3 regions of the Chryseobacterium tongliaonense genome follow, and region 3 is predicted to be linked to each of the others. Evidence: riboswitches for the same ligand, from Rfam matches in the RefSeq annotation. Region 3 holds a riboswitch; each other region holds the start of a gene.

Region 1 (9,997 bases), on a different contig from region 3:
TTAAAGATTCAAAAGCCTCTTTTAATTCGCGATTTTTATCCAGTCGGTTTTGAAATTCTTCAGGCATTTCAAATTCTCTGGTTTCTTTCATCTCTACTTTCAGGCCTGCTTTTTCAACTTCAACCGCTTCATAGATGTAAGTTTTAATAATCTTTTCCAGGTCAACAATTTCCTTGAAATCTGTAAAACGGATCTGCCTTGTCGCCTGCACATTTTCAGTCTGTTGGATCAGGATATTGTGAGTATCATTCAGTAATGCTCCTTTAAAAAACAGAATGGCACAATATTCTTTAAATCCGTGGATTAAGAAAATATTTTTCCCATGATCGGTGTAGCACGGGCATCCCCATTTTAGTTCCTCTTCAAGTCCTGTATCTGCTGCAATTGCTCTTAATTTTTCAAATTCTTTCTGCCATTGCTTGGCTTTATCAAAAAAGAAATCAACTTTTGGATTCATGAGGTTTGAGAGTTTTTGAGTTATAAATTATGAGTTATAAGTTTTGAGTTTTGAGTTTGTGGCGGATGGACAAATGTAATTTAGTCGTTTGATAACTGACTTCCAGCCAGCTTCCATCTTCCAGCCTAATTTCTTATAGCGAATTACCCACTTCCTGTAATCTGTTATGTGCCATATTGAGACCCTGAGCGAAAGGTAATTTCAGCATCTGATCTCTGGCTTCAATGGATTGGTAAATGGTTTGGATGGTTATTTTACTGGTTTCATCCGTTAGTTTTTCAAATGTTAAAAAGTCTAGTTGGATAGGGAATGGGGTGTTTTCCATCTGAAAGGTGCGGATTATTTTCTGGTCCTGAACAATTTCATGGATGCTTCCGTTTGCACGAAATACTACGTCTCCCTGCGGATTTGTTGTTTCGAACTGATAACCGCCATGCTGTCTGTTTTCAAGTTTCAGAACTTTTGTTCCCATCCATTGTTCAACAATTTCAGCTTCTGTATATGCTTTGAATAACAGCTCTACCGGCAGATCGAATTCTCTGGTAATGAATATTTCCTGTTTGCCGTCTTCGGCGTGAATTTTTGTTTTAAGTTCCATTGTGAGTATATTTAGATATTAGTGTGTTTTAGTATTCTATCAATCATTGATTGCTTTTCTTTTGATAAGCTTTCATAACATTTTCTAATGTATTGAATCTGTCGTCCCACTCTTACTAATATCGAGTTTACAGAAAAAGAGATTACGCCTGTTGATTGTTCTAATGTATCTGTTGATGATATTAGTAGGTTATGGTCTTATAGGATGTATTATTTTCCAAATGATGATTTAGTTCGAACAGGAGATATAATACAGCTTGTTGACGGTGATGAATATACGAAATATTTAGTTATCTCTGCAGACTGTCACCTTTTGTCCTTTTGGAAAAAGAATTTTGGTAATCTCACATTAGTTCCCATGTACGAGAAGTGTAATGAAAATGTAAATCTAAAAAACAAATTGAAACTTAATGCGGGACTTAGTAAATATAATGAAAAAAGTTCACGAGTAACATCTATCAGCAATAGTTGGATTCAAGAATCATTAAGTATAGTTTCCAGCATTCCTGTTTTAAATGATACATTATTAGAATATAAAGATTATGTAATATTTCCAAAAGAAATTATTACGATTAATGTTCCACCACCTTTTGAAGTTAATAATGATAACATTAATATGATAAGAAATTTGAGACTTCTATATTCACATTTTGGCTCTAAAGTTGTAGAAGAAGGAAAAAGTAGGATTAATCTCAATGAGCCATTTAGAACTCCTTTGATACAGTTTATTCTTAATAATATTTCTGGGTATGGCTCACCTGATTATCCATTTAATTTACAAGAAGTTATTAAAGCTAAAAAGCTAACATAATGAAATACAACGCAATAGATCTTTTCTCGGGTTGCGGAGGCCAAACAGAAGGTCTTCACCAAGCGGGTTTTGATACTAAAGTCGCAATAGAAATAGTTGACGATGCCGTTTTGGCATTTAAAATGAATCATAAAGATACGGAAGTCATTAAAAGAGATATCAGATTGATTTCCGCAGAAGAAATACGAGAAAAATTAAATGGCGAGCCTTTGCATCTTCTTGCTGGTTGCCCGCCTTGTCAGGGTTTTTCTTCCATTAGAAGATTAAATCGAAAAAAGAGTGTAAGAGATGATAGAAACTCTTTAGTGTTGGAGTACTTACGTTTGGTAGAAGAGCTACGACCTATGACCATAATGATGGAAAATGTCCCAGGCCTTGTAGATTATTATCTTTTCAAAAATGTGGTTAAGCGCTTAGCTGAATTAGGCTATAATCCTAATGTGGAAGTAGTTAATGTAAAAGATTATGGAGTTCCGCAAAAAAGAAAAAGAATGATCATGGTAGGATCTCTATTAGGAGATATTACTATAGCTGGACCTACAGGACAAAAAGTAACAGTAAAAGATGTTATTGGAAGTTTAGAATCAACGGAAAAGACGGATGATCCTGTTCATAAAATTGTAGCCTCTCATACTCCTAAAGTAATGGAACGTATAAAGTTAACTCCTAAAAATGGAGGTAGTTGGAGAGATTTACCGGAACAGTATAAATTAAAATGTCATAGCAGTGAAAATATTGGGTTTAATGATGTGTATGGTAGGTTGAGATGGGATGATTATTCAACAACGATAACGGGAGGCTGCTTAAATCCATCAAAAGGAAGATTTTTACATCCTGAGGAAGATAGATGTATTACTGCAAGAGAAGCAGCGTTATTACAGTCTTTTCCTGAAGATTATCAATTTCCTACAACAATATCGAAAACTGCATTAGCATTACTTATAGGAAACGCATTACCACCGAAATTCAGTTATTACCAATCAAAAAACATACATGAACATTTAGAAAAACATGTTAATGGCTGATATTTTTGATCATAAGAAACGTTCTGAAATCATGTCTAAAATTGCCGGTAAAGAAACGAAACCGGAAATTTTAATAAGAAAACAGCTATTTGCTAAAGGTTTTCGCTATAGAAAAAATGTTAAGGAGCTACCTGGTAAACCTGATATTGTATTACCTAAATACAAAACAGTTATTTTTATCAATGGTTGCTTTTGGCATGGACATAGTTGTAAAAAAGCAGTGTTACCAAGCACAAGAACAGAGTTTTGGTCTGACAAAATCGCTAAAAATAAAGAACGTGACTTAAAAAATTATCAAAAATTACATAATGATGGTTGGAATATTATTGTAGTCTGGCAATGTGAAATGAGTAATAAGCTTCAGCTTTCTACAAAAATTGAAGAGATTGAAAAATTACTTAGAGCTACATAAGTTAAAATAATGAAGGGAAAAAATACTTTCTATTTATTAACTTCCCTGCTTTAGAATATGTCAACAGGATTGAACATGAAAGTAGGGGTAATAGGGTTATAATCATTTATTTTATCTTTTTCATCGGAAATGTCTGGTTATGTTTTTTACCGTTTTTTGTGGCTGAAATTTCAGCAATAAGAGATTTTTCATCGATTTTGGTATAGGAAATAACTTGTGGGAAATCATGCTGTAAGTTTTCAAATATCATTGAACCTGTATCCGAAACACTTGTTGAAGTGAAACTGACAGGCAGTTTATCATTTTGATGTTCTGTGGGTACGATATAATAGAGCTTGCGTTCTTTTTCTACCAGCCTGATGTTTTCAAACAGAACTGTATCTTTGTCCTTCAGATAATAGCTTTTTCCCAGAAGTTCAGTGTCATTTTTTTTAGTCCAGGTTTCATAAAGGCTTCCTTTCGGGGTTTTATTTTCCCAGGTTCCGATAAGCCATTCTGCTTTTTTAAGTTCATGATGATTGTGCTGTAACGTCCAGCTGCACAAAATAATAATGGAAAGGATCAACTTTGTTTTCATTTTATTTTTATTAGATAACAAAGTTCAGAATTGTGTGAAATTCAAAATTGTAAAAATGCGACAAGGCTAATTGCTTCCGTAAAATAGAGTGGACATTTTGAGATTTTCCCCATAAAATTCCTTGGGTGTAAGTCCGGTAAACTCTTTGAAATCTTTAATAAAATGAGCCTGATCATAATATTCACCTTCATGGGCTAATGCAGTGAGGCTGGTAAATTCTTTATTCAAAAGAAGTTTAAGTGCATTCTGAAGCCGGATTGTTTTGGAAAGCTGTTTCGGGCTTAGTCCAATTGCAGACGAGAATTTGCGTTCCAACTGTCTGCGGTTGATATTGATCTGTTTTGAAAGTTCATTTACAGAAATCTGTCCGTTGGCTGTCAGAAGGGTATCTACCGTTGATTGTACGATCCTGTCAATGGTTTCTGTATTTAAACGTTGTAATAAGAAGGATTCGACAGCAACTATTTTTTCTTCTATAGTTTCTGAGCTTAACACTTTTTTTTCAAGTTCAATTCCATCTTTCCCGAATAATTTTTCTAGGGAAACGGCTTTGTTATCCATTTCTTTGATAGGAATTGTCGCGAACGGAATGAAGCCATCATGATGAAAACGAACGGAAAAAATACCTGTAATACCCGTCGGTTCTATTTCAAGAGGTTGGGTGAGCTGGCCAAAAACACAGCTTCTCGGCTGTACAATACCATCTCCATTATCCATATATTGCTTGTATAAATCACCGTAATGAAAAATCATTTCCATACAACCGTCCGGAACAATAGTTTGCCGTTGCGGATTTTCTTCCTTCGGGCTTTCCAGTGTCCAATAGCATTTTATCAATGATACCAGATCCTGATGGGGGTGAAATGTTTGATAATTCATAGGAAGCAAATATAAAATTTTATGAAATATAAGTTCGGAAATTTTAATAAAAAAGCCTCCTGCAATATTTCACAAGAGGCTTAAGATAACAAGTTAAGATTTTTTTCTGACAGAAATAAAGGTCTGTACAACCACGGAAATCATGATCAGTGAAAGTCCTGTATAAAAAGCAATATTGACTTCCTTGCTTTCATTAAAGAATAAAAAAGCCATGATAATAGCATAAACAGGCTCGAGATTAAACGTCAGGTTAACGGTAAATGCAGGGATTTTTCTTAATACTTCTGCAAAAGTGACGTACAGGCCAACGGTACAGAACAGAGATAAAAAGACCAGATAAATTGTATCTTTTATCCCCGGAATAAAGCTTTCTACCGGGAAAAAATACAGATAAACCGGCAGGAGAGCCCCTAAACAAACGGTTCCGCTGATCATCTGGTAATAATTGATAATTTTACTGTCGTAATTTTTTACCAGACGTTCATTGTAAATGGTGTAAAGCGCTCCGAAAGCTGATGAAACAACACCTAAGCCAATTCCCAACTGATAAGAGGCATCAAAATGGAAGATTAAACTTATTCCGGCGAGTGTCAAAGTGCTGAGCAGTAATTCTGAAATTTTGAATTTCTTTCTATCAATCAACGGTTTAAATATGGCAGTGAAAAAACTTGTAAGACAATAACATACAACGCCGATTGAAATATTTGAATATTTAATGCTCGCATAGAAAAACAACCAATGCAAGGTAAGGAGTAATCCAATTTTGGCTATAGCCAATTTTTCCGGGCTAGAGATCGTATAACGGATTCTCAGCAGCTTTAGCAATAAGAATAAAATAATGGTTGAGAATAAAAGTCTGTACCAAACCAGTAAGCCTTCATTAAGTGAGATTAATTTTCCGAATACACCTGTGAATCCGGCCAGTATTACGGCCAGATGCAATAATAAATATGATTTTTTCATTGAGAATGAACTGTATGTAAATAAGATTTGTAATTAATATTTTATCAGAATCTGAAGTATTAAAAAATAAGCCGATAAAATTTTATCGACACTTAATCATACTTCAAACGAATTGAAATATTAAAATCTTGGTGGAGGAAGACAGCTCGTGTGGTTCATATTTACTTTGAATGAAGTAAATGTAATGAAAAAAATGGAAATACGAAGCAAAGTAGTACTCTTCTGTAATGGATAAAATAAATCCTATAATTTATATTATGTTAAATTGTACAGGCTGTTTATTTTGTTCATTTTCAAAAATCTTTCCATTTAAATTCCATCGATTTGGGAGATTTAATATAATTTAAACTCTTTCATACAATTTTTTTTGAACTGATTTGATTCTTCCATCTTGGAAAATTATAAACTCGAGGGCTCAATCTCGAGTTTATTTGTATAACAAAGGTCGAGAAAAAGAACTGATTTTAAAAGATACAAGTACTAATTGATTGACTTTTAACCTGAAAAGTTTTCCACATTTACATAAAACATGCTCTGATACTGGATTAAGTGCGTTTTTGTTGCAAATAAAAATCAAATTAGAGAATTATAATTAAACAAAATCTTGAAAATTAATGTAAGTCTATTTGAAAATAATAAAAATATTAGAAATTCAAGACTTGATATGACATAATTTGTCGTGTGGATAAATTAGAATTATATCTAAGTTTTGAGAATTCAAAACTAGTTTTTGGAAAAGTATGAAGCCTAGAAAGAATAATCCGGCCCGAAATGAAATTTTGGGCCGGATTATTCTTTTATTTATTACTCAAAAAGCATACTCAGCCGAAGCTTCCTTAGCTGCTGCAACCATGGCTATCAGCGCTTTTTCTGTTTCTTCCCAATGTCTTGTTTTTAAGCCACAGTCAGGATTTACCCATAACTGGCCGGCCGGGATTACATTCTGGGCTTTCCTTAAAAGTTCAATCATTTCTTCTTTTGACGGAACCCTTGGTGAATGAATATCATAAACGCCCGGACCAATTTCATTCGGATATTTAAAATCTGCGAAAGCATTTAAAAGTTCCATTTGGGAACGCGAACATTCTATGGTGATCACATCGGCATCCATATCTGCAATATTTTCAATAATATCATTGAATTCCGAATAGCACATATGAGTATGGATCTGGGTAGAATCCTCCACTCCACTGGCTGAAATCCTGAAAGATTCCACCGCCCATTTCAGATAATTCTGCCAATTGTTTTTTCTTAAAGGAAGCCCTTCCCTTATGGCAGGCTCATCAATCTGAATGATTCTTATTCCGGCTTTTTCCAGATCCACAACTTCATCGCGTATAGCCAACGCAATCTGTTTACAGGTTTCGGAACGGGGCTGGTCATCCCGTACAAAAGACCACTGCAAAATGGTGACAGGTCCGGTCAACATTCCTTTTACCCATTTTTCTGTTTGAGCCTGGGCATATTGAGACCAATAAACCGTCATCGGATCAGGACGGAAAACATCACCGAAAATCACCGGAGGTTTTACACAACGGCTTCCGTAGCTCTGTACCCAACCGTTTTTAGTGAAGGCAAACCCTTCCAGCTGTTCCCCAAAATATTCAACCATATCATTACGCTCAAATTCACCGTGCACCAATACATCAATCCCGATCTCTTCCTGCCACTGAATGGTTTTCCGGGTTTCCTCTTTCAGCAAAGTATCATATTGTTCTGCCGTTAATTCCCCTTTTTTAAACTTGGCTCTCCAGTTTCTTACTTCTGCAGTTTGTGGGAATGAGCCTATCGTCGTGGTTGGAAATAACGGAAGCTGTAACATTTTTTGTTGCTCTTCCTTACGGGTTTTGAACGGATTTTTTCTTCGGGCATCCTTTTCAGTAATAGCACTTACTCTTTGTTTTACACTTTCATGATGAATCAATGAAGATGTTTTTCTGCCTGCAATGGCTTTTTTGTTTTCTTCAAAATGTGTCAAAATATTTTCATCCTCTGTTCCGGTAGCCAGTTCTTTAAGTGTTACCACTTCTTTGACTTTCTGTTTGGCAAAGGCCAGCCAGTTTTTAATTTCAGCAGGAAGGTTTGTTTCAAAGTCTAAATCACAAGGAGAATGCAGCAATGAAGAGGACGGAGCTATAAAAACTCTTTCTGTACCTAATTTTTCAACAGCCTTTTTAATGAATGTCAAAGATTTTTCATAATCATTTTTCCAGATATTTCTTCCGTCTACCACTCCTAATGATAAACTTAAATTTTCAGGAATAGAATGCAAGACCTCTTCCAGCTGTTCAGGATTTCTTACCAGGTCAATATGTAAAACATCTGCAGAAAGCGCAGTAGCAAGCGATAAATTATCCTTTAATCCTTCAAAATAAGTAGCAATAATGAATTTCAGCTTCGGGAATTGCGTCCTGATTTCCTGGTAAATCAATTGATAGGTTTCTTTTGCTTTTTCAGACAGATCCAGTGCAAGGAAAGGCTCATCAAACTGGATCCATTCAGCTCCCTGTTCCTGAAGTTGAGTTAAAATGTCAATGTAAACCGGAAGAAGATTTTGAGCAAGGTCCAGCTTATCAAATCCCGGCTCTTTTTCTTTTCCCAAAAGAAGGTAGGAAACGAGCCCGATGATAACCGGTTTTGCATTGATTCCTGCCTGTTTTGCACCGGCAAATTCATTGAAAATTTTATTGGAAGTAAGTCTGAACTGCTGATTTTTGTGAAATTCAGGAACGATATAATGATAATTGGTATCAAACCATTTGGTCATTTCCATGGCAGTAATGTCCAGTCCTTCTTTTTGGTAACCTCTTGCCATGGCAAAATAAAGATCGAGTTCAGAATTGTTTTTTTTGAGAATAACCTCATGATAACGTGCGGGAATGGCTCCTACTGTTAAGCTCATATCCAGCACCTGATCATAATAAGAAAAATCATTACACGGAATCAGGTCTATTCTTGCTTCTTTCTGAATATTCCAGTTTTGATTGCAGATATTCCTTCCGGTATTCAGAAGTTCTTCCAAAACGATTTTGCCTGACCAATACTGCTCGCAGGCTTTTTTGAGTTCTCTTTTGCTGCCAATCCGCGGATAGCCAAGAATGTGTGTTTGCATTTTTAAACCTTTAAATTAAACTTGATTTTTAAGCTCTTTGAAATGCTTCGTAATGCCTTGCGATAAAGATGTTTCTGGAAAATAATGACATATCCGGACCGTACAATTTCATCCCCTGATAAAATGTACTGAAAAATATATCATCTGCATGACCCAAAAGCTTCAGACCGCGAAAGCATTGTCATTCAGTAAAGGCAGGTCTCCTGGCTTGTAACGGTTTTCGTTATCCTTCCCGCTTCCGGCAGTGGATTGCAAAGACAAAAACTTTGGTATGTTACTTACAGTTGCGCGACAGCCCGTGATTTTCACACGATTCCCTATTAATCTACCTTAAGTAAAACCTTTCCTGTTTGATGAAGAATTAAAGAACTGTTCTTTATAAATCCTGACCAATACTATTGGTTTCAGATTTTAATTTTGTGTAAAAATAAACATACAGAATAAAACAATATTAGTTTCGTATTAATTAAGCTAATAAAACTTTAGAATAAGACTTTAAAAGAATATAATTCTGTATATTCGTTTGATTTTAAATTTAAAAGAATAATATTCTGTGGAATACCTTGATGATAAAGACATGCAGCTGCTCAGACTGCTTCAGAAAAATGCAAAACTGACCGTTAAAGAGCTGGCCAAAGAAATCAATCTTTCGCCTTCACCTGTTTTTGAAAGGGCAAAACGTCTTGAACAGGAAGGGTATATTAAAAGATACAGTGCTATTCTGGATGCCGAAAAGCTCAACCGAGGGTTTACGGTCTTCTGCCAGATTAAATTAAAAATCCATGACCGGTCTGTGGGACATGAATTTGTCAATGAAATCCTGGAAATTGAAGAAGTTGCGGAATGCTATAATATTTCCGGGGATTTTGATTTTCTTCTGAAAGTTCAGGTCCGGGATATGAAGCATTACCAGGACTTTGTGTTTAATAAACTGGGATCTGTAGATTCTATCGGCAGCACACACAGCACTTTCGTAATGGCTGAAGTAAAAAATACGCATGGATTGACCATATAAAACGTCCTCTTCCACCAATTAAAAACATATTTATAAAACAATGTTTTCAGATATCATTGCTAAAAATCTTAAAGTTATTTTCGTAGGAATTAATCCCGGTTTAAAATCCGCTGCAGATGGGCATCATTTTTCAGGAAAAAGTAACCGGT
Region 2 (9,997 bases), on a different contig from region 3:
AATGATAAAACACTCTAATACAGAAATCAAAGCTCCGGAAAATAGGATTTGTAAAATAGGGTATAAAAGCCATATCTTTGCATTCATCAGATGATAAGATGTATATGACACAGATTCAAAGAAAAACATTAGCCCAGGAAGTAGCAGAAAGGCTGGCTGAAGGGATCATCAATGACGAATATGCCATCGGAGGAAAATTACCTACCGAGCCTGAGCTTATGAAAATTTATGGTGTCGGGCGTTCCAGCATCCGTGAAGCGATAAAAATATTATCAATTAAGGGAATACTGAGCGTTCAGCAGGGCGTGGGAACATTTGTGGTTTCTAAAAATATTCAGGAATCCTTGGAAACCCAGATGAACAAAGCTCAGATTGAAGAAGTATTTGAAGTACGGTCTCTTCTTGAAGCGAAAATTGCAGCAAGGGCAGCCATTCATCATACAAAGAAAGATTTAAAGACTATCAAATCTTATCTGGATCTGAGGGCTAAACTGGCTGAGGAAAACCAGGCATTGGAATGCTACCGGACCGATATTAATTTTCATGTTGCCATTGCAGAAGCATGTGGAAATGCCCTTTTGAAAGAAATTTATAAGATAGCAAGCAAACATATATTGAGAACTTATGAAAGCAGTCACAACAACAGCACTGATTCTTTCAGGGCTTCTCAAAAAATTCACACCGATCTTTATCAGTATATCGCAGACAAAGATCCTGATCATGCTGCATTGACAGCACAAAAAATTGTTGAAAAGCAATATTAGAAACAAAAAAAAATTTAACAAAATTCATCAGATGACATGATGAATTACAGACTATAATCTTATGGAAAATGTAAAGACCGCAACTATTGATACGACTAAAATTGTGTATCCGATTTTATTTATGATCAGTTTTTCTCATTTCTTGAATGATCTGATCCAATCTACGATCCCTTCATTATACCCTATTCTGAAGGGTGAATTTAAATTATCATTTGCCCAGATCGGGATCATCACTTTAGTGTTTCAGCTCACGGCTTCAATTTTACAGCCGTTTGTCGGCATTTACACCGATAAAAAGCCAAATCCGAGATCTCTCGCCATAGGAATGACTCTTTCAATGGCAGGTTTACTGCTTCTGGCAGCAGCCCATCAGTATTACGTTATTCTTATTGCTGTCGGGTTGATCGGGATGGGGTCTTCGGTCTTTCATCCTGAAGCTTCAAGGGTTGCACAATTGGCTTCCGGCGGGCAGAAAGGACTGGCCCAATCTATTTTCCAGGTAGGTGGGAATTCGGGAAGCGCAATAGGCCCTTTATTGGTGGCATTGATTGTTCTTCCGCTAGGTCAGGGCTATGTAGGCTTATTTGCTATTGCCGCATTTATCGGTATTATCCTGCTATGGAGAATCGGGAACTGGTATGCGGAAAGACTAGCGTTAAGAAAAACAGCAAAGCATAAAGATTTGGTTGTCAATATACAGTTATCACGAAAAAAGGTACTATTTTCCATTACGATTTTATTGGCTCTGGTATTTTCAAAGTACATCTACCTGGCGTCCATGACGAATTATTTCACTTTTTTTCTGATCGATAAGTTTCATATTTCGGTAAAAGATTCCCAGCTGTATTTGTTTATGTTTCTTGCAGCGGTTGCAGTAGGAACTATTTTGGGAGGAAAATTGGGTGATAAATACGGCCGGAAGAAAATTATATGGGTATCCATTTTGGGAGCAGCTCCGTTTACGCTTTGCCTGCCATATCTTCCATTGATGTGGACGATCATATTCGCTGTTATCATCGGATTGATCATTGCTTCAGCATTTTCTGCCATTTTAGTTTATGCAACAGATCTTATGCCTGATAAAATAGGATTGGTGGCCGGATTATTTTTCGGTTTCATGTTTGGAATGGGCGGTATCGGTTCCGCCGTACTGGGAGCCGTTGCTGATGACACCAGCATTGAATATGTCTTTAAAATCTGTGCATTTCTGCCACTGATGGGAATCATCACGGCATTTTTACCTAACATTAAAGGGCAGAAGGCTAAAAAACAGGATTAATCGAATACCATTAATTCAGATAAACAAAACCCCTTTACTTTTAAAAGCAAAGGGGTTTAACATCTAATTAATTATTTAAAGAACAAAATTCTTTATGAAGAATCTTAGTTTTTAATAAATTTCTGTTGATACACGGCTTTATCAGTAACTGCTCTCAAAATATACATTCCTTTCGGAAGCATACTTACATTGATTTGCCCATTGCTGAACTGAGCGTTTATCAATTTACCGGAAGCATCATAAACGGTAATACCTGAAACTTTATCCTGCGTTCTGATATTAAGAATTTCAGTTGCAGGATTCGGGTAAATACTGAATTCGAGTTTTTTCACTTCAACTGTACTTAAGGTAGAAACACTTGCATTGACAGTAAGCGATTTTTCAACTAATTTTCCGTTTGAATTAAAGCTTACCGTTACTGTTGCAGTTCCGGTGGCCTGCGGCGTTAAAACCAATTCATCATTGGCATTGATCTCTGCGGAAACAATGGAAGGATTAGTGTTTGATTGTACCGTTTTTACAATTGCTGAAGATAAATTATCCGCATCAGAAACCACTGTTTTCAAATCGATAACTGTTGTAGCATCTACCGCAGCTTCTGATGGGAATGCGCTGCTGACAACAGGAGCACTGTTATCCGGGAATACCGCAAGAGCCGGGAACCAGTAATAATCAACCAGGGTCTTTGTATTAATCAGAGTTCCGGTATTGCTGAAAGTATGAATCCAGTTTTTCTGATAATGCGCTCCGAAACCGCTTTCTGTAGTATTTACAATTATTTCATCTGTAACCGGATTTACACGCAATGCCGCTCCATAAGGGATCTGCTTGTAAGTACCTGTCTGTCCCGGAAGTACGGCAAAGTTTTCATTGAACGTTTTCGTTGTCACATCAAATTTTATAATCTGAGCCCCGGAAACGAAACTATTAATCGAATTGAGCCAATACAATGCATTCTGTTGGCTGCTGTAGGTAAAGCTTCCTGCATTCCAGGCACCCCAAGAACCTAAATATTTGGTAACAGGAATAGGATATTCCGTTGTCGCAAAAGTAACGGGATTAATATTTACCACCTTCTGATCCTGAATCGCCCAGACACTTCCGTCTTTAGCCTGTGTAATAGAATGGAATCCTCCTGAAATGGTATGAGTGACAGCGCTGGTATTAGGATTGATAACCAATATTCCGGTTGACTGTTTTACGGCAAAAACATATTGTGAGGTACGGATCATATTTCCGATCTGCCCTGCATACTGGCTTCCGCCTCCTGTAGTAGGAATCAGATTTCCAACCTGTAAATTATCGATATCAAATAAATAAATTCCGTTGGAAGTCCCGATATAACCTTTGTGTGCATTGACGCCCACAAAAGACCTTCCGTCTCCACCGCCGATTGAATTGAACGTTGCAATTTTCTGCATGGTTGCTGCATTTGCCACAACCAATCTTCCACCCGGAGTATACTGGGTGTCTCCACCGTCTGCAGCCTGTTTTGAGATAAAATAAAATTTATCCCCGTAGATTGTTCCGTATTGTGTAGTAGCTCCAAATGCGTGATTGTTGTTGACATTACTATATACCCGATAATCAATCTGCCCGTTATTGCCGATAAAGTTGACAGAACCGTTGGTATGCCCGAACCATTCTTCGTTCACCATAAAATAACCGTCTGTAAAGTTGGTTAATGAAGAATATGATAATGCTGATGATAAAGTTGCCGGTGTCAAAGTAGAAGAAAGCGGTACAGAATTCATTCCGGGGTTAAAATTCCATGCATCCCATGAACCGTTCTGTAAAACACGGCTGCTCACTCCCACTCCCGAATACCCGAAACCAGTATCTGCAGGATCTTTCACCCAGTAGGACCAGTACCCTGTATTCCATCCGGACTGCCAGTGATCATTGGTATCTGCTGCTGTATAATCGTCAAAATTATAAGCTGTCGTATTCACGATGCCATTTACCGGATACAGAGGAGAAGTGGTATTCCCGTTTTTGTAAAGCGTATTGGTTCCCTGACCGTTTAAATCATATCCTAAACCTCCGACGGCAGTTCCGAACTGGGTTCCCTGATATAATAACGTAAACAATCTGTGATCTGCTTTTGCAATAGCTTTCATCATATCTTCTCCGGTTGCGGTTCCGTTCCATTTGAATCCCCACACTAAAGCATCCGGATTCTTGTTGTCATTCCACTGCACTACAAAAGCAGCCTGGTTTGTTCCGGTACCTACCCAATACTGGATATCAGAAAAGTTAGTTACCGTTGCAGCATTTTTCAGCTGGTGTTTTTTTGCAGGCTTTTCCTTGATGTCATTCCGAGGTACTCCCTGCACTGTAACCTGTGCATTCGTAAAAAATGCAAACAGCAACAGTAGCGTTAAAAGGTAAATCTTTTTCATTGTAAATAATTTTTAAAGAAATTTATATTAAGGTTTTGTTTTTAATGAAGATGTAAATCATAAGCTCCGCCTACTTCTGTAGAGACTTCGCCCAGCCAGCCGGCTTCCTGGTTGATTCCGGTGTATACTTTCACAAAGTCAATACCCGGAAGCTTTACATAATTCCCATTATGATCAACCGCCCAGGAAATATCGATATCAGAAGCTTCATCATTGTTCGGGGCATTATCCGCATATCCGAAGTCATAGGATTTCCCTACCCAATAGGAACCGTTCCCGCTCTGATCATAAAAATTGTCTTTCATTTTTGTCCCCGTAAGAACATAAGAAGTCTCTGAAATCCATAGTGGGTAATAGCTCTGAGCATGGAATGCATTTTTAGTTTTAAAGCCGTTATTCCCCAGGTTATCCTGCCATTTGAGATATTCTACATCAGCCTGCCACGAATCGGCTCCGGGAACAGCCGGTTTATTTTCATCCGGTTTGAAATAGGTGATGCTGTAGTTCTTAACCGTTGTATTTTTAAAATATTCACTTCCGGCTATTTCGTACCATTCGTTATCATCCGGTTTTCCGTTTTTATTCTTATCATAGGCAACCATAATGATTCCCGGTTCGCAGGATCCGGAACGCGGGTCATTTGCATTATTTCCCCAGAATGCATTTCCGAGGATTTTAAAATCCTTTCCGCTCATATTCGGAACCGTGTGATCAAAACCGAAGACCACATAACCTCCGAAACCACCTAATGTGATCATCGTAGGGTTAGAACCTACCAAAGATTCTTTGGCTTTCTGAAGCATCTGGCTGAAGGTATTTCCTGCTGTATATTCAGGCGTTTCATTCATAAACTGCCCCACTGCAGGGCGAAAGTCAAATACATTGGAAATATATCTGCTGTAAGTTCCGGCTTCCTTCTTTACTACAATAGCGGATGTATAAGTTTTCACCGCTCCGTTATTTTCAATTTTTAAGGTAAGTGGATAGGTTTTAGCGTAAGGACTGATAAAATCCAGCTCAGCATTTTCAGAAATAATAGAATCGGCAATACTCCAGGTCAGTTTACCGGCTGCATTCGGAGCAATATTCAAAACTTTAAAGCGGTCAACGGTATAAGAACCTTTAAGGCCATCAAAAGGCAGATCTCCGCCGTTGATATCATCATCGTTTTTACAGGCTGTTATTCCTGTTAAAAGAAAAGCCAGTGCGGTAGTTTTCAGAATGTTTTTTATGTTTTTTTCCATGTCTGGGATCAATTTTATTTATACAAAAAGGTAAAGTGGGCCGGGATATTTCCGCCTTCGGTTTTCCATTTGAAATGGCCGTTTTTATCGAAACAATACACAAATCCGGTGGACACGTAGTTCCGGGCATCGGTGAGGTAAATGTCTTCAGTGATAGGGTTTACAGCTATCCCGTAAGGATTTTTTATGGCATCGGCATATTCCTGATCTACCATTTTATTTGAGATGACCTGTTCGGTTTTCACATCGATAATCCCGAAAGATTTGGTGTAAGAATGGGTGGTGTAGTTGAATTCGTTACCGTAATAATAGAGTTTGTCATTCACGATCGTCATTTCACTGACTGCAATATTAAAATTCTTTTTCACCGCTCCCGTAACGGCATCCACAAGATACAGGCTGGAAGGAACCGTATAATAATCTCCTCTTGAAGTTACATACAGGTCTCCGTAATGATCTTTTTTAATATGATGGAGGTTGATGGCAACATCGATCTTTTTGGTCTCTGTAAAAGTATTCAGGTCTACTACTGAAACCGTTCTGTCATAATTGGGAAATTTATATCCGCCTGAATTGGCTACAAACAATTTATTTCCTATAATTTCCATTTCTTCCGGCTGATACCCAACGGTAGCTTCCCGCTCTATGGATAGGGAAACGGTATCGATCTCCACGACTTTTCCGATCGGTGCGTTGGGATCTAAAACTACGGGCCCGGCATAGCTGCTGGCATATACTTTTCCGTCTTTGAAGGTAAGATACCTGCAGTTTTGTAACGGGATGGTTTTAATCCGTTTTGCTGTTTTGGCATCCATCACTTCTATTTTATTGGAGACATTTATCACGGCATACAGCTTACTTCCGTAAATCCGAATATCATTTCCCACATCACCCAGCTCCTTGACCACATTCGGGTTGATTTCCGCATAGATATTCCGGTGATAGGTTCCGGTGGTGTAATCGAAGAAATCCAGGGTACATTTATTGCTCCCCATATTTCCTTCATTCAAAAGGTAAAAGCCTTTGATTGCTGTATTTTCAGGCTGTGCAAGACCTTCTTCCTTTTCTTCACGGGTAATGTATTCGTCTGTTCTGCAGGAGTACAGAAAAATAAGGAGACAGGCGAAAAGACTGATATTTATTGTTTTCATAGGGTAAAGCTTACAATGAGTTTAAAGGTTCTGCCGGGCATGGGATAGTTCAGGACCACATCATAATATTGGTTGAAAATATTATTGACTTCAAGGCTGGCTTTAAATTCGTGGGAGTTCCATTTGATTTTTTTCTGAACCGATAAATCGTGGGTATACCAGGGCTGGATATAATTATACTGTATATTATTCTGCTGCCCGTCATACCGCTCCCCGACATACACAAAACTATAATTGAAGCTCCAGTCTTTATAATCTGCCATCATTGTGAAATTCCCGCTGTGCCATGGTGTATATGGAATCTGATCCCCGAAATAGGATTCACTCCTGTCTGAAAAATCCCTCGCACGCTGATAGGTATAGTTCAACTGTGGCCTCAGGATTACTTTTCCAAAATCTATCTGAGTCTGCACATGAACATCTGTTCCGAGGATTTCTACGCTTCCAAGGTTCAGCATCATCCAACGGAACAGGTTTCCGGTAGGTGCAGCAATGATTTTATTTTCCACCTTATTGAAATAGCCGTCTATTTTGGCATAAATCCCTTTAAAAATTGGGCTTTTAAATGTTTTTTCATAAGTAAATCCCAGGTTATACTGATTGGTAAATTCAGGTTTAAGTGCCACATTTCCGATTACGGTGTAATACAGGTCATTGAAAGTAGGCATTCGGAATATTCTTTTGTAAAAAGCCCTTATGGTAAGATCCCTGGAATCAAATGGCTGATAGGATAAAAATGCTGACGGGGTCCATTCTGTTTTATCAGGAGATTTTGAATTTTTTTCTACATTTTCATGAACAAAAGTTCCTAAAACACTTCCTAAAAATTTAAGACGGTTCCATTGATACGTGGTTGCAAAAGCGACAAGTGAAGTATATCGGGTAGGATAAGAGAAATTAGTAAGGTCTGCATCGAGATTATTGTACTGAAAATCTACGCTCACACTGACATCCCAATCGGAAGTAATGGAATACAGATTGGATGAAGAAACATAAGCTTCTCTCTGGATGTATGTATTCCGCGCAGGGTAAGCGGTTTCCGTAGAAAGAGTATCTGCATAGAACGTATAATCGTAGGCAAATTTAGCTTTAAGCTGGGTCTCGAATTTTGGGAAAAGCTTTTTCCGGATGCTTCCCTGAGCAAAATAAGAATTGTCCCTCAGCCGCTGCCCTCTTCCTCCAAAACGGTTATTGACAATCGCTGCGGGAATTCCACGGTCAGACAGGTATCCGTATCCTCTTACGGTCCAGCTTCCGTCTTTCATCTCACCGTGGATACTGGTTTCAAAGCGTTTTGAAGTAATATCGGAATCAAACCTTTTGGCAATGGTGTCATTGGCTATTTCACCATCAGGGTATTTCTTTTTATACCTGAATTTGTAAATACCGTCACTCTGCAAAAATTCAGAACTGAAACTCGCTGAGATTTTCTCAGAAATTTTCTGCTCTAAACGAAATGAAGGATTAAATAGATCAATTGAAGAGTTTTTAAATTTCAGTACCAGATTGGTTTTCCTGTTTCCTTTAAAACCGGGAACTTTAGGCTGTAAATAAATGGAACCTGAAGACCCGAAATCTTTAGCCGGCTGGAAAATCTCACTTTTCTGTCCGTTATATAAAGAGATTTCCTCAAGGTCATCAAGGGAATATCTTCCCAGATCCACCACTCCGTTTTGTGCATTTCCGATCTGGATTCCGTCATAAAAAACACCTACATGCTGACTTCCCATACTCCGGACATTCACGGTTTTCAAGCCTCCGATTCCGCCATAATCTTTGATCTGAATTCCCGCAAAATAACGCAAAGCATCTGCCACAGACTGGCTGTTGAGCCTTTCCAGCTGCTCACCTGATAAAACCTGAGCCGGAAGAATCTCTTTAAAATTCTTTTTCTGAATGCTCACAGGAATGATCATCTGTTCCCTGATTGTGTCTTTCGACTGGGAGCAAAAGAGTTGTGCTATTACCACAAACACTGTGATAAAAGTTTTATGGTATCGTAAAGTATAATTTGTCACCATTAGCTCATTGGAATAATGATAACGCTAATGGATATAAGAAAAACAATGATAAGGCACAGTTATAGCTGCACAGAATCATTATTGTCCTAAGCTTTATTCCACGAAAGCGTCAAACGTTATATCTTCTGGCAGGTCTTCTGACTTACTCCGTTTCTGAAATCCTTCCCATTAAAAAACAGTGGATATATTCTTCAAAAACTTTGGTGTGGAGCTTACAGCAGCGGGTCTGTTCCGGATTTTCACCGGATTCCCTTTTAAGCGCTTTTTATGGCTCACCAGATTGCGGCAAAGATAGAAAATTCCCGACATAAACAAATAGATCTGGCAACAAAATGATTTTCAGACGAATAAACGATGTATTTTGTAATAAAGCATGTAATTTATTAACGCAAAGTTTCATTTTTACAATTGAATATTCTTAGTTGAGCAAAGATTAATCAATTACAAGTTGTTGGGTTAAGCACATTGATAAGCTTACCATCTTCCAAATAAAACTTTGCGTTACATAAATTCAGATTTTTTTAAATATTAAATTCCAAAATTGATAAAAACAGAAAACCGGGATTTGGCTTCAATATCTCCACCGGCCAGTTGAGTATAGACAGGAAGCATTATTTCACTTCCCAGGCTCCATTTTTTATAAACTGCTTCAAAGCCCAGCTTTCCATAGAGCGCACTACCGGTTGTATTCGGTAAGGCTTCGTCAAACTGTTTATTCCGGTCATAAACTTCACCCTGCATTCCGGTTTTACCTGAAAAAATGATATTATCCGTTTTATACAGTTGGTAAAATCCGGTCGCAGCATAATTCCATTGATTTCCAAACCGGTAGTTTTTCTTATTTTCCGTTTTAAGAGTGTAATCCATATTGAAAAGCAGAGCTATTTTATTTTTCTGGTATTTATAATTTAAAACCATCTGATAATCCCAGCTTCCGGTTCCCAACTGGAAACTCGGGTTGAGTCCGGTGATTCCCTTTTCGTCAAATTTCCCTAACGGAACTTTGAGCCCGAAGCCACCATTTAGCTGATGAAACGAATCTTTGGAATTCAATAACTGGTAAATTCCCATCAGGTTTAAATCCCCGACCCCGCTGATTCTGATATCACCCTGCATTGTTTTTTTCTCATGAAAAT
Region 3 (9,997 bases):
CAGGAAAAATTTGAGGTTGAAAAACTGAAATCCGATCTTGCAGAAAGAAAAGAATCTGTGGAAGATAAACGTGATAATCTGCAAAAACTGAATGACCAGCTTCAGCAGAAACTTTTTAATTTTCAAAAGCTTTATGAGGAAGAGCACCGTAAACTTCAGTTTGGAAATAAAATCGAAACTTTTATCGACAGCTATGTAAAGGGAAAATCAAGGAAGGATGTTGTAAAGGATTTTGTGAAAATTCTGGAACAGGAGAAATTCAGGAAAATCGGGGCTGATAAAGATGAAACCAAGCGCCTCCAGGTTGTCAAAAGAAAAATAACCCAGCAGCTGAAAAAAGAGGAAGTCATTGAAAAAATTACGGAAACCAACGAAAAGATAGAGGAAAAACGTAAAAGTGACCGTGCTGTCTGGATGAAAATAGGACAAAGGGTTCGCATTACCGGAAGCACCAGTGTAGGAACGATCGAGAAAATTTCACGAAACAAGGTCATTGTGAATTACGGAACTTTTAAAACAACTATTGATGCTGAAGAGCTGGAAAGAATTTAATTTATATATTTGAGCTGTTAAAAAATTTTCATGATGATTTCTTTAAGCAAAGCATTTTACCTATCCGTTTTCAGTGTGTTTTCTTTAGCATTTGTAAAAGGGCAGAATAAAGTTCCTTTTGGAGTTGTAAAGGCGGAAGAAGGCTATGCAATGGTGCGTGTTCCCAAGGATAACTACAGAAAAATTGTAGACAAAATCCGCATGCGCAGAGGAGATGTTTTTGTTTATGTAAAACCGGCTCCGGGAGAAACCGAGTGGATCTGGATAAAATATCCTGAAAAATCTGAAGTGGAAAAACCGTTTGTAAGATATGACAGTCTTAATAAAGAAGGAATGGTCAACAAAGAGCGTATTGCTTTTATTGATCAGCTTCCTCAATACACTCCTTCCAAATCTAAGAACGGACGATCACTGATTTTCACAGATAATAACAATCCGAAAATTCCGGCCGCACAAAGAAGTAAAGTGATCATCGATATTTATCCTTCCAATGCAAGCTACCGCAAACAGGAAAAGGATGCCAACGGAAAAATCCTTACGATAGATAAAATAAAGCCCTGGGGAATCGGAAATGAGCTTCCTGAAGGAATGACGGAAATCAAATCCATCAGAGTACAGCAACCGGGAAGAGGCTCTGTTTTTGTAAGAGAAGCGATAAAAAATATGTTTCAGCCGACCATGGACTTCAATAATATCGGAGTTACTTCCATTGATGATGATCATATCTTTCTATATATGATTAATGGTAGCGGTGAAAACAGATATACAACATTCTGGACAATAAAGGAAGGAAGGGTAATCAGCCAGATTATTTATAAAAATCCGGAATAATCCGTCAAATTCCTTATTTTTGTCACCGAAAAAGTTTTTAATACTTATTCATCACAGGAACTGGTTCTGTTTAAGTACAGATTAAAAGGGAATCGTGTGAAAATCACGAACTGTCGCGCAACTGTAAGTAACGAAAATTCTTTATTAAAAATCCACTGTACCGAAGTATGGGAAGGGAATAAGGAAGTTACAAGTCAGGAGACCTGCCTGTTTCTATAAACAAGAAACTTTCGCGATTTGAAGTTTATTGATCTGATGGATTGTTTCAGGAATCTCGAATGTTCCTGTCATCTTCCGTTTGTTCCAATATATTTCATTTCGTATTAATTTAATAATGAAATATGACTACAGAAGAAAAAATCCAAGCATCTGAAACCCGGATTTTCAAAGCGGTTTTCCCGAACACTACCAATCACTACGATACTCTTTTCGGAGGTACAGCAATGCAATTAATGGATGAAGTAGCTTTTATTACCGCAACCCGTTTTGCAAGAAAAAGAGTGGTAACTGTGAGCAGTGACAAAATCGATTTTAAAAAACCTATTCCGGCCGGGACTATTATAGAATTAATCGGAAAGGTAGCTCATGTGGGAACTACAAGTATGAAGGTAAATGTTGAAATTTATACCGAGCAGATGTATTCTTATGAAAGAGAGCGTGCTATTGTAGGTGATTTTACTTTTGTGGCGATTGATGAATTCAAGAAACCAATTCAGATACTATAAATTGTGAAGTTTCGGGCGGCCTGTGGCCGCCCGAAACCTATTTTATCTTTTAGTCCTCACAATAATCTGGGATATTATCTCAATAGTATTACCTCGAAGCGCCTTTGTCCGACTTCAAGAATCACCGGTTCAAAAATCTTAGTTTATCCCTGCGATAAATAAATCATCTCAAAACCTTCTCTGTTTCCAGACTTCTGTCTAATAACAGCTGAAAAGCTTCACCCATTTCATCCGAAGCTCTTGTGATCGCATTTTCCAGCATATTCCTGATCTGTTTTTCTGTAACTCCGGCCTCAGTCCAACTTTTTCCTGAAGTGTGGGAATTTAAAATAAAGGGCATAATCCGGTCTATGGCACACGCGAAAATAGCATCGGGTGTTTTTTCTTCCTCAAATTCCAGCCAGAGATTAAAAAACTCTGTGCTTAAAGGCTCATCCAATATCCCGAAAATATTCTGAGCTGAAATTTTTTCCCTTTCAAACTTCCCGATCATGGCTTTTTCATCAAACAGAAAGGTATCGCCTGCTTCTATTTCTACAAGATCATGAATAGAAAGCATCCTTATTACTCTTAATAAATCAATATCTGCCCTGTTTTTAGCGTAAGGATAAAGGATTTGGGCCAGAATAACAATCTGCCAGGAATGTTCGGCAGTATTCTCCCGTCGTGAATCATCTGCATTATAATTTCTTCTCTGTACATTTTTTAAAGCATCAACTGCTAAAATAAAATCGATTTCCTTTTGAATTTTCATCTTACAAAAATAGGAATAGTGATCCGAATTGTAAATTTTTCGGCTTTTATTTTAGATTAATTTTATAAACTCCAAAATTCGATTAAAATTTATTAACCTGATTATCAATTATTTAAACATACTTATATAAAAATTTCACTACTTTGTATTGCATATTACCATTTTATTTACATATCTTTGTAATGTAAAATTAGAATACGCTCATCTAGCTAGGGGCACAATTCTAAAAATATAACTAATTAAAAAACTTAATTGAGATGAATACTGAAAATACCAAAGCGCAAATGCGAAAAGGAATTCTGGAATTCTGTATTTTAAGTCTCATCAATCATCGCGAAATGTATGTTTCCGACCTTATAGATGAACTGAAAAAAGGAAAACTGGACGTTGTGGAAGGCACACTCTACCCTCTTTTAACAAGATTAAAAAACGGCGAGTTCCTTTCTTACAGATGGGAAGAATCTACAGGAGGACCACCCAGAAAATATTACCAAATAACAGAAAAAGGCAAGTTATTTTTGGACGAACTTCTAAATACCTGGAAAGAACTGACAGATTCTGTAAATCAAATCACTCAACAAAATTAAAAACAAAGCTATGAACAAGACACTCTCAATAGGACTCGCAGGTTTTTCTTTTACGATAGAAGAACACGCATACATAAAGCTCAGCGATTATCTTAATGCACTGAGAAGCTCTTTAGATGCTTCGGAAGCTGACGAGGTAATGCATGACATAGAAATAAGAATGGTTGAAATTTTCAGAGATTCTTTAGGAAAACGTGAAGTAGTAAACGACTCTGATGTAGAAAGAGTAATTGCTCAGATCGGAAGCCCTGAAAAAATTGAAGAACAGGAAGAAGCTTACTATTCTGAAAAAAATTCTAAAAAAACATTTACTTCAGGAACTGAATATACTGATAAAAAACAGTTGTTCCGTGACCCTGAAAGACAAAAAATAGCCGGTGTTTGTGCTGGGCTTGCCCACTACGTAGGAATGGATATTACTGCAATGAGAGCAATCTGGCTGGGAGTTTTCATCCTTGGAATATTTACAGCAGCAATTTCTTCTTCATTAATTGCACTGCTTTACATCATTCTTTGGATCGTACTTCCTAAAGCAGAAACCGCAGCAGATTTTTTGAAAATGAAGGGAAAGCCTATGAACTTCGATAATCTGAAAAATGAATCCAACAAACTGGTTCAGTTTGCCAACGAATCTACACAGAGAGTCGGAGAAATGTATAACGAAAGCAAACCTTACATCAACAATGCCGGGAGCGGAATCTGGAATATAGTAAGATATGTTTTAGGCGGAATATTCGGATTAATGTCTTTTTCCTGCTTAATCGGTGTATTTGTGATCTTCGGATTTATGGGAAATAATGACTTCCCGCCGATCAGCGAAATGAACTTCTATTTTGATAATGAAGGGATGAAATACATCATCATGGCAATGATTGTTCTGGGAAGTTTGATTCCTGCCATGTTGTTCGCCTTATTAAGCATCAAATTGATTTCACCAAAGACCAAATTAAGAAATACGGGTTGGGTTTTAGGAGCATTGGTTCTTGGCTTGATCGCAGTATCCATTTATTTCGGAGTAAGCATGGCGAAAAAAGATATGTTCTTAAAAGGCCATAAGGAAGATACGGAAGAGATTTCTATCAATACGGCATCAGACAGTGTTTATGTTGATCTTAAACAAATCGTTATCCCACAGAATTTCACAGGCTATGAAGACGATCTTTATTCAGACAAAGTATCAGTTTTCGAAAAAGATTGGATCCATGTTGACGTAACAAGAAAAGCTGATATAAAAACACCTTATCTGATTATTAAAAAAGAAGCAAAAGGGTATAACATTCCGCTTAACGTAAATGTTCCTGTAGATGTCATCAATAATAAGATCATTCTTCCTAATTATATCAAATATCCTTACGAGCACCGTTTCAGAGATTACAGTATCGATTATGAATTGGTAGTTCCTCAGAACACAATAGTAATCCCTGTAAAAAAAGACGGAATTGATTTAAACGGAGATTTAAACGGAGACGGAATTAATGATGATGACCAAGATGATGATGACGAAAACGGAACTATAAGAATTGAAAAGAATAAAATTTCTGTAAACGGTTCTACCTTCGAATACAATTCCAATGATAAAGACAGTGTGATCATCAACGGAAAAAAGGTTCCTGCGAACAAAGCTGAGAAAATCATTGATTCAACAACATCAAAAATCAAAAAAATGAATGGTGATGTAGATATCAAAGTGAATGACGGTAAGAATGAAATTTCCATAAAAACTAAATAATAAACTGCAGAGAGTGGCAGAAGGTGTGAATGGATGGCAACAGTTTGAAATTCACACTCTTCTTCTCTCAAGCAGATTAAAAAAACAATAATATTTAGTTTTTTATATTAAAAATTTATCATACCTTCGTAGAGTAATTAAAATACAACCAAATCAATAAAAACACCTCAACCATGGTACAAATAGCATTAGAGATTGTAATGAAAATCGTAGATTTAATCAGCGGTTTGTTTTAAGAGCGATAATATTTCAATATATTTGTAAAGTATAACCTGTTTTTTGGTTATACTTTTTTTGTTTAATAAACTGTATATGAAAAAACTAATCGGCAAACTGATGCTAAAACTGATGGGTTGGAAAGTCGTTCTTCAGGGCGATGTCAACAATCTGAACAGATGTATTCTTGTGGTAGCTCCGCACACTCACAATATGGAATATATTCTGGGTAATTTTGCTTATTGGTCTTTAGAAAAACCGTTAAAGGTAATTATTAAAGATGCTCACACCAAAGCCTGGTATGGTGGTGCTGTAAAAGGTCTTGGCGGAATCGGGATAGACAGAAGCCAGAAAAATGATCTGGTGAATTTTGTTGCCAATGAATTTGCTAAAGAAGATTTCAGCTTGGTAATTACCCCTGAAGGTACCAGAAGCTGGGTTCCGAAATGGAGAAAAGGATTTTATCATATGGCTTTGGCCGCAAAAGTACCTATTGTTCTGGCAGCCGGAGATTTCAAAAGGAAAATCGTTTACCTGGGCTATACCATTCCTTATGAAAGAATCGCTTCCGTACCCTTTTCTGAAATAATGGAAGAAATACAGAATTATTACATCAAAAACGATATTGTTCCAAAAGTCCCGGCCAACTGGAATCCGAATATTATGGGACAGGGAAATGAATCAGAAGTTAGGAGTTAGGAGTTAGGAGTTAGCGAAATTACTGATCAATTATTATTCATCACTCATCAATTATAATTTTATTATTTATCATTTAAAATATGAAAGGTCAAACTAAAGAAGAGCTACTAGAATTTATTAATAATTGGGGAGACGTAACTCTGGCCAAAACACTGGAGATAAAATTCATCGATGTAGATATCGAAAATGAAACCCTTACAGCAACCATGCCTGTTCTGCCCAGAGTACATCAGCCTTTCGGAATTCTGCATGGTGGAGCCAGTTGTGTTTTAGCAGAAACATTAGGTTCAAGCCTGTCTAATATTTTCATTGACGGTGATAAATATTACGGTGTGGGTACCAATATCAATTCAAACCATCTAAAAAGTAAAAAGGATGGAATCGTTACCGCAACCGCCCGCTTCATCAGAAAAGGAAAAACCATGCACGTTTCTGAAATAGAAATCCGGGATGAAAAAGGACAGCTGATCAATCATACGACCATGACCAATAATATTATCAACAGATAATCAGGATCATTAAAAATATAAAGACTCATTTTTTTGAGTCTTTTTTTATTATTGCTGCAACCTTTTTGTTTTTTGTTATCTTATAAGAAAAAGAACTATGAAAACATTATTTATTCCCTTTTTATTCTTATTGGTATTTTTTACTTCCTGCAGGGAAGATGATACAGAAACATTAGAAAAAAATGTAGCTTCATATGATGTATACATTGCAGGCAAAGAAAACAACCAGCCATGTTATTGGAAAAACGGACAAAAAATCAATCTGCCGGTCAGTAATATTTACACTCCAAACAAAATAATTGTAGAAAACAATCATGTATATATCGGTGGAAGAATTGCCACTGTTTCTTTTGCTTATCATACTTTCTGGAAAGACGGCGTAAGAGTAGACCTTGATCAATACCTTAACGTACCCATAAATAATATTCCCGAGATCTTTGATTTTTACGTTAAGAATGGAGACATTTATTTATTGGGGATTGCAACAAATCCCAATCCAGCCACTCCAGCAGAAAAGTATGAGTTCTGCTACTGGAAAAACGGAGTAAAAACAATTCTTTTTACAGATGAATTCACTTATAATGACTTCTGTTCAATAACCGTATATGATTCCAAGGTGTACGTTTCCGGACATAAAAAAATCAACGGAATAACTACTTTCGGGTATTTTATCAATACCACCTTTTATCCTTTAGTGTCGGGCTATTCTAATAACGCAATCGCATCCAATGCATCCAATGTCTATTTATTCGGCAATTCTCCCGTTCTTTTTTACAGAAATCTGCTGACCAATGCAGACACTCAAATAACAGATCCCGCTGTCGGCTTCATATCCCGTATTTTACTGGATAATAATGATGTTTATTTACAGTCATCAGATAAATATTTTAAAAACAGCACTAAAGTTTTAATAACGGATCCTCAGTATAATTCTATACAAGACATGAAAGTCGTGGATCAGAACGTGTATATGATCAGATATGATGATAATGGAGGATATAAAGTATTCATCAACAATGTAGAAAGCCAGAGTCTCCTGCCACCATATTCATTTGATAACGGATTTTTTGCGATTGATGTAGTTCAGAATTAAACGGTTTAAAAAAACATGCACAACTCCACAGACTGGAAAAAAATATATAATGAGCATTCCCCAAAGCTATTGGGGATTTGCCGCAGATATATACAAGATGTTTATACTGCGGAAGATATTATTCAGGACTGTTTTATCAAAGCAATTCAAAACAAGCACCAGCTCAGAGACGAAAAGCTCCTGTTTGCATGGCTGAAAAAAATCGTAATAAATCATGCTTTACAATATTTACGGAAAAACAGCAAGGAGCTTTTCATTACTGTTGAACCTTCAGAAATTCCAGATACCCTTTCAGAAATGACCGATCCCGTTTCAGAAGAAAAAAACCGTATTTTCATTTATGATTTTACAAGAGAAGAGCTTTTATCATCCATCGATCATTTGCCTTCTCATCATAAATCGGTTTTCAATTTATACTGTATAGAAAACTATTCTCATTCAGAAATTTCCAAAGTGTTGGGCATCTCTGTAAACACCTCGAAATCCCATCTGCTAAGAGCAAAAAAATTCATACAGAACGACCTTCTCCGTAAAGTAAGTCCAGCTACTCCGAAAAACAAAAATAAAATAACTCAACTGCTTATCTTATTGGGATTCGGAGGCTTATTATGGGCACAAACCTTCAGAAGTAAATTTTCAGATTTCAATATTTCTCCTTCAAAATCATTTGAGTTTCCGGAGAATAACTCAGAAAATCATATTCATTTTGCCTCAGGATTTAACCCGGCGTGGAAAAAGAAAATAATTATTACATCTACCCTGTTATTAATTGCCGTAGGTTTCATTTTTATAGCACATCCGGTAAATATCCCTTCAGTAAATACGCCGGCTTCCGGGCAAAACACAGCAAAAGAAAATCAGGTAAAAAAAGATCAATTTCAAAATATCGAAACAGATCAAAATTCAAAAGATAATTCTGCTGAAAATTTTAATAAAGATATTTCTCAACCCGATATTCCGGAAACTCAACCGGTAACAAGTGAAAAAAGTACAATCCGTAAACAAAAAACAGGAAAGCTTATGCTTAAAGATTCGGCTGATACGATTTCAAAAAAAGTAATCATTGTTAAAAAAATTATCCAGAGAGATACGATATTTGTAGAAAAATAAAAATAATAACCCAAACCATGTTTCTTAGAAAACTACTCTTCATTTTTTCAATTATTGTGTTACAGTTTTCGAAAGCCCAAAGAACTAAGATCGATACGGTTTATGTTTATGAAAAGGTCGTCGTGCATGATACCATTTATTTAGAAAAACCCTTACAATTAAAGCCAAACAATGTTTTTATTCCAAAAGCGAATATCCGGGAAAAGGAGATCAGAAATATTAAGCAGCTAAATAATACCGAAAATAAAGCTGATGCTGAAAAAAAAGAACAATTGCCATCCGGCTTTCAATATGGTGTTGAAGCAGGCATAGGATTAAAAAAAAGTGACTGGACAAAAGGCCTGTCCAAAACCCAACAACAATCCGGAGAGAATTTCGGAATCTGGGTCTCAAAAAGCATCATCAACCGCGGATTATCATTGATGCTATCAGCTAATGTATATTATTGGAATTCGACTTTTGATCTTAATGCCAATAAAGAGGATACCTTTTTAAACGGCTACTATTTCAGCAAGGATCAGCAGCCTTTATTGTTCCAACGCTTCAACAATAAGCATTTTGAATATGCACTTCAGCTGAAATTATTATATGAATGGAAAAATATCCGTCCTTTTATCGGTTTCCTGGCGAACAGAAATATGTATAAGATGAGCTTTCTGGTTCCTGAAAACAATGTTCTGAACAAACCGGATGATTTCAAAACCGATCAAAATAGCTATGGATTTTCTTTTGGAATACAATATCGTGTTTTTAAACGCTTTTTATTATCTTTCGATTATCAGCAGTATACGATGAAGAATATATCATTAAAAAACAGCGCATTTGATTTTGACATATTTAAGACTAATAATACCTTTGCAGAAAGAAAATTAAACCTCGGAATATCATATAGTATTTCAAAGTAGATTTTCTAAAAGCCGCAGACTCATGATTTATTTCAAACTTCCTTTTGATGAAAAGCTGTACACAACAGATCATCATTCAAACAAAAATTCAGTTAGTTTTTATTCTTTTGATAATTCCCGACAACTCAATTTCCCGGGGAATATTATTGAATTAAGTCCGGAAGAGTTTGAAAATATAACTATAACAAACGAATCATTACCCGAAAATAAAGATCATTTTACAGCTGAAACCCGTACTGAATATCTTCAGAAACTGGAAAAAGTTATTGAAGTGATCAAAGAAAATA

Evidence for each region. A riboswitch is a leader RNA that binds a small molecule or an ion and turns the genes downstream of it on or off. The one in region 3 is predicted to bind cobalamin.
Region 1: it holds a riboswitch for cobalamin, as region 3 does, so the genes downstream of both, metE (5-methyltetrahydropteroyltriglutamate--homocysteine S-methyltransferase) here and AB8P06_RS07935 (acyl-CoA thioesterase) in region 3, are expected to answer to the same signal.
Region 2: it holds a riboswitch for cobalamin, as region 3 does, so the genes downstream of both, AB8P06_RS03160 (TonB-dependent receptor plug domain-containing protein) here and AB8P06_RS07935 (acyl-CoA thioesterase) in region 3, are expected to answer to the same signal.

The regions. Positions count from the first base shown of each region.
Region 1 covers NZ_JBGFFD010000004.1:361,843-371,839, reverse strand. Annotated here, with positions in the region: gene AB8P06_RS11665 (YdeI/OmpD-associated family protein) at 1-457, opposite strand, end outside; gene AB8P06_RS11660 (SRPBCC domain-containing protein) at 591-1,055, opposite strand; gene AB8P06_RS11655 (hypothetical protein) at 1,260-1,865, shown strand; gene AB8P06_RS11650 (DNA cytosine methyltransferase) at 1,865-2,890, shown strand; gene AB8P06_RS11645 (very short patch repair endonuclease) at 2,883-3,302, shown strand; gene AB8P06_RS11640 (DUF6265 family protein) at 3,409-3,879, opposite strand; gene AB8P06_RS11635 (DUF6597 domain-containing transcriptional factor) at 3,946-4,758, opposite strand; gene AB8P06_RS11630 (DMT family transporter) at 4,852-5,721, opposite strand; gene metE (5-methyltetrahydropteroyltriglutamate--homocysteine S-methyltransferase) at 6,530-8,833, opposite strand; cobalamin riboswitch at 9,010-9,193, opposite strand; gene AB8P06_RS11620 (Lrp/AsnC family transcriptional regulator) at 9,387-9,848, shown strand; gene mug (G/U mismatch-specific DNA glycosylase) at 9,889-9,997, shown strand, end outside.
Region 2 covers NZ_JBGFFD010000001.1:677,648-687,644, reverse strand. Annotated here, with positions in the region: gene AB8P06_RS03185 (FadR/GntR family transcriptional regulator) at 105-764, shown strand; gene AB8P06_RS03180 (MFS transporter) at 826-2,043, shown strand; gene AB8P06_RS03175 (T9SS type A sorting domain-containing protein) at 2,148-4,445, opposite strand; gene AB8P06_RS03170 (cell surface protein) at 4,487-5,689, opposite strand; gene AB8P06_RS03165 (YncE family protein) at 5,704-6,840, opposite strand; gene AB8P06_RS03160 (TonB-dependent receptor plug domain-containing protein) at 6,837-8,816, opposite strand; cobalamin riboswitch at 8,972-9,156, opposite strand; gene AB8P06_RS03155 (transporter) at 9,390-9,997, opposite strand, start outside.
Region 3 covers NZ_JBGFFD010000003.1:101,676-111,672, forward strand. Annotated here, with positions in the region: gene AB8P06_RS07925 (endonuclease MutS2) at 1-552, shown strand, start outside; gene AB8P06_RS07930 (hypothetical protein) at 583-1,383, shown strand; cobalamin riboswitch at 1,428-1,608, shown strand; gene AB8P06_RS07935 (acyl-CoA thioesterase) at 1,725-2,108, shown strand; gene AB8P06_RS07940 (HD domain-containing protein) at 2,272-2,862, opposite strand; gene AB8P06_RS07945 (PadR family transcriptional regulator) at 3,120-3,449, shown strand; gene AB8P06_RS07950 (PspC domain-containing protein) at 3,460-5,178, shown strand; gene AB8P06_RS07955 (1-acyl-sn-glycerol-3-phosphate acyltransferase) at 5,491-6,093, shown strand; gene AB8P06_RS07960 (PaaI family thioesterase) at 6,174-6,602, shown strand; gene AB8P06_RS07965 (hypothetical protein) at 6,700-7,695, shown strand; gene AB8P06_RS07970 (RNA polymerase sigma factor) at 7,711-8,805, shown strand; gene AB8P06_RS07975 (hypothetical protein) at 8,823-9,710, shown strand; gene AB8P06_RS07980 (chorismate-binding protein) at 9,733-9,997, shown strand, end outside.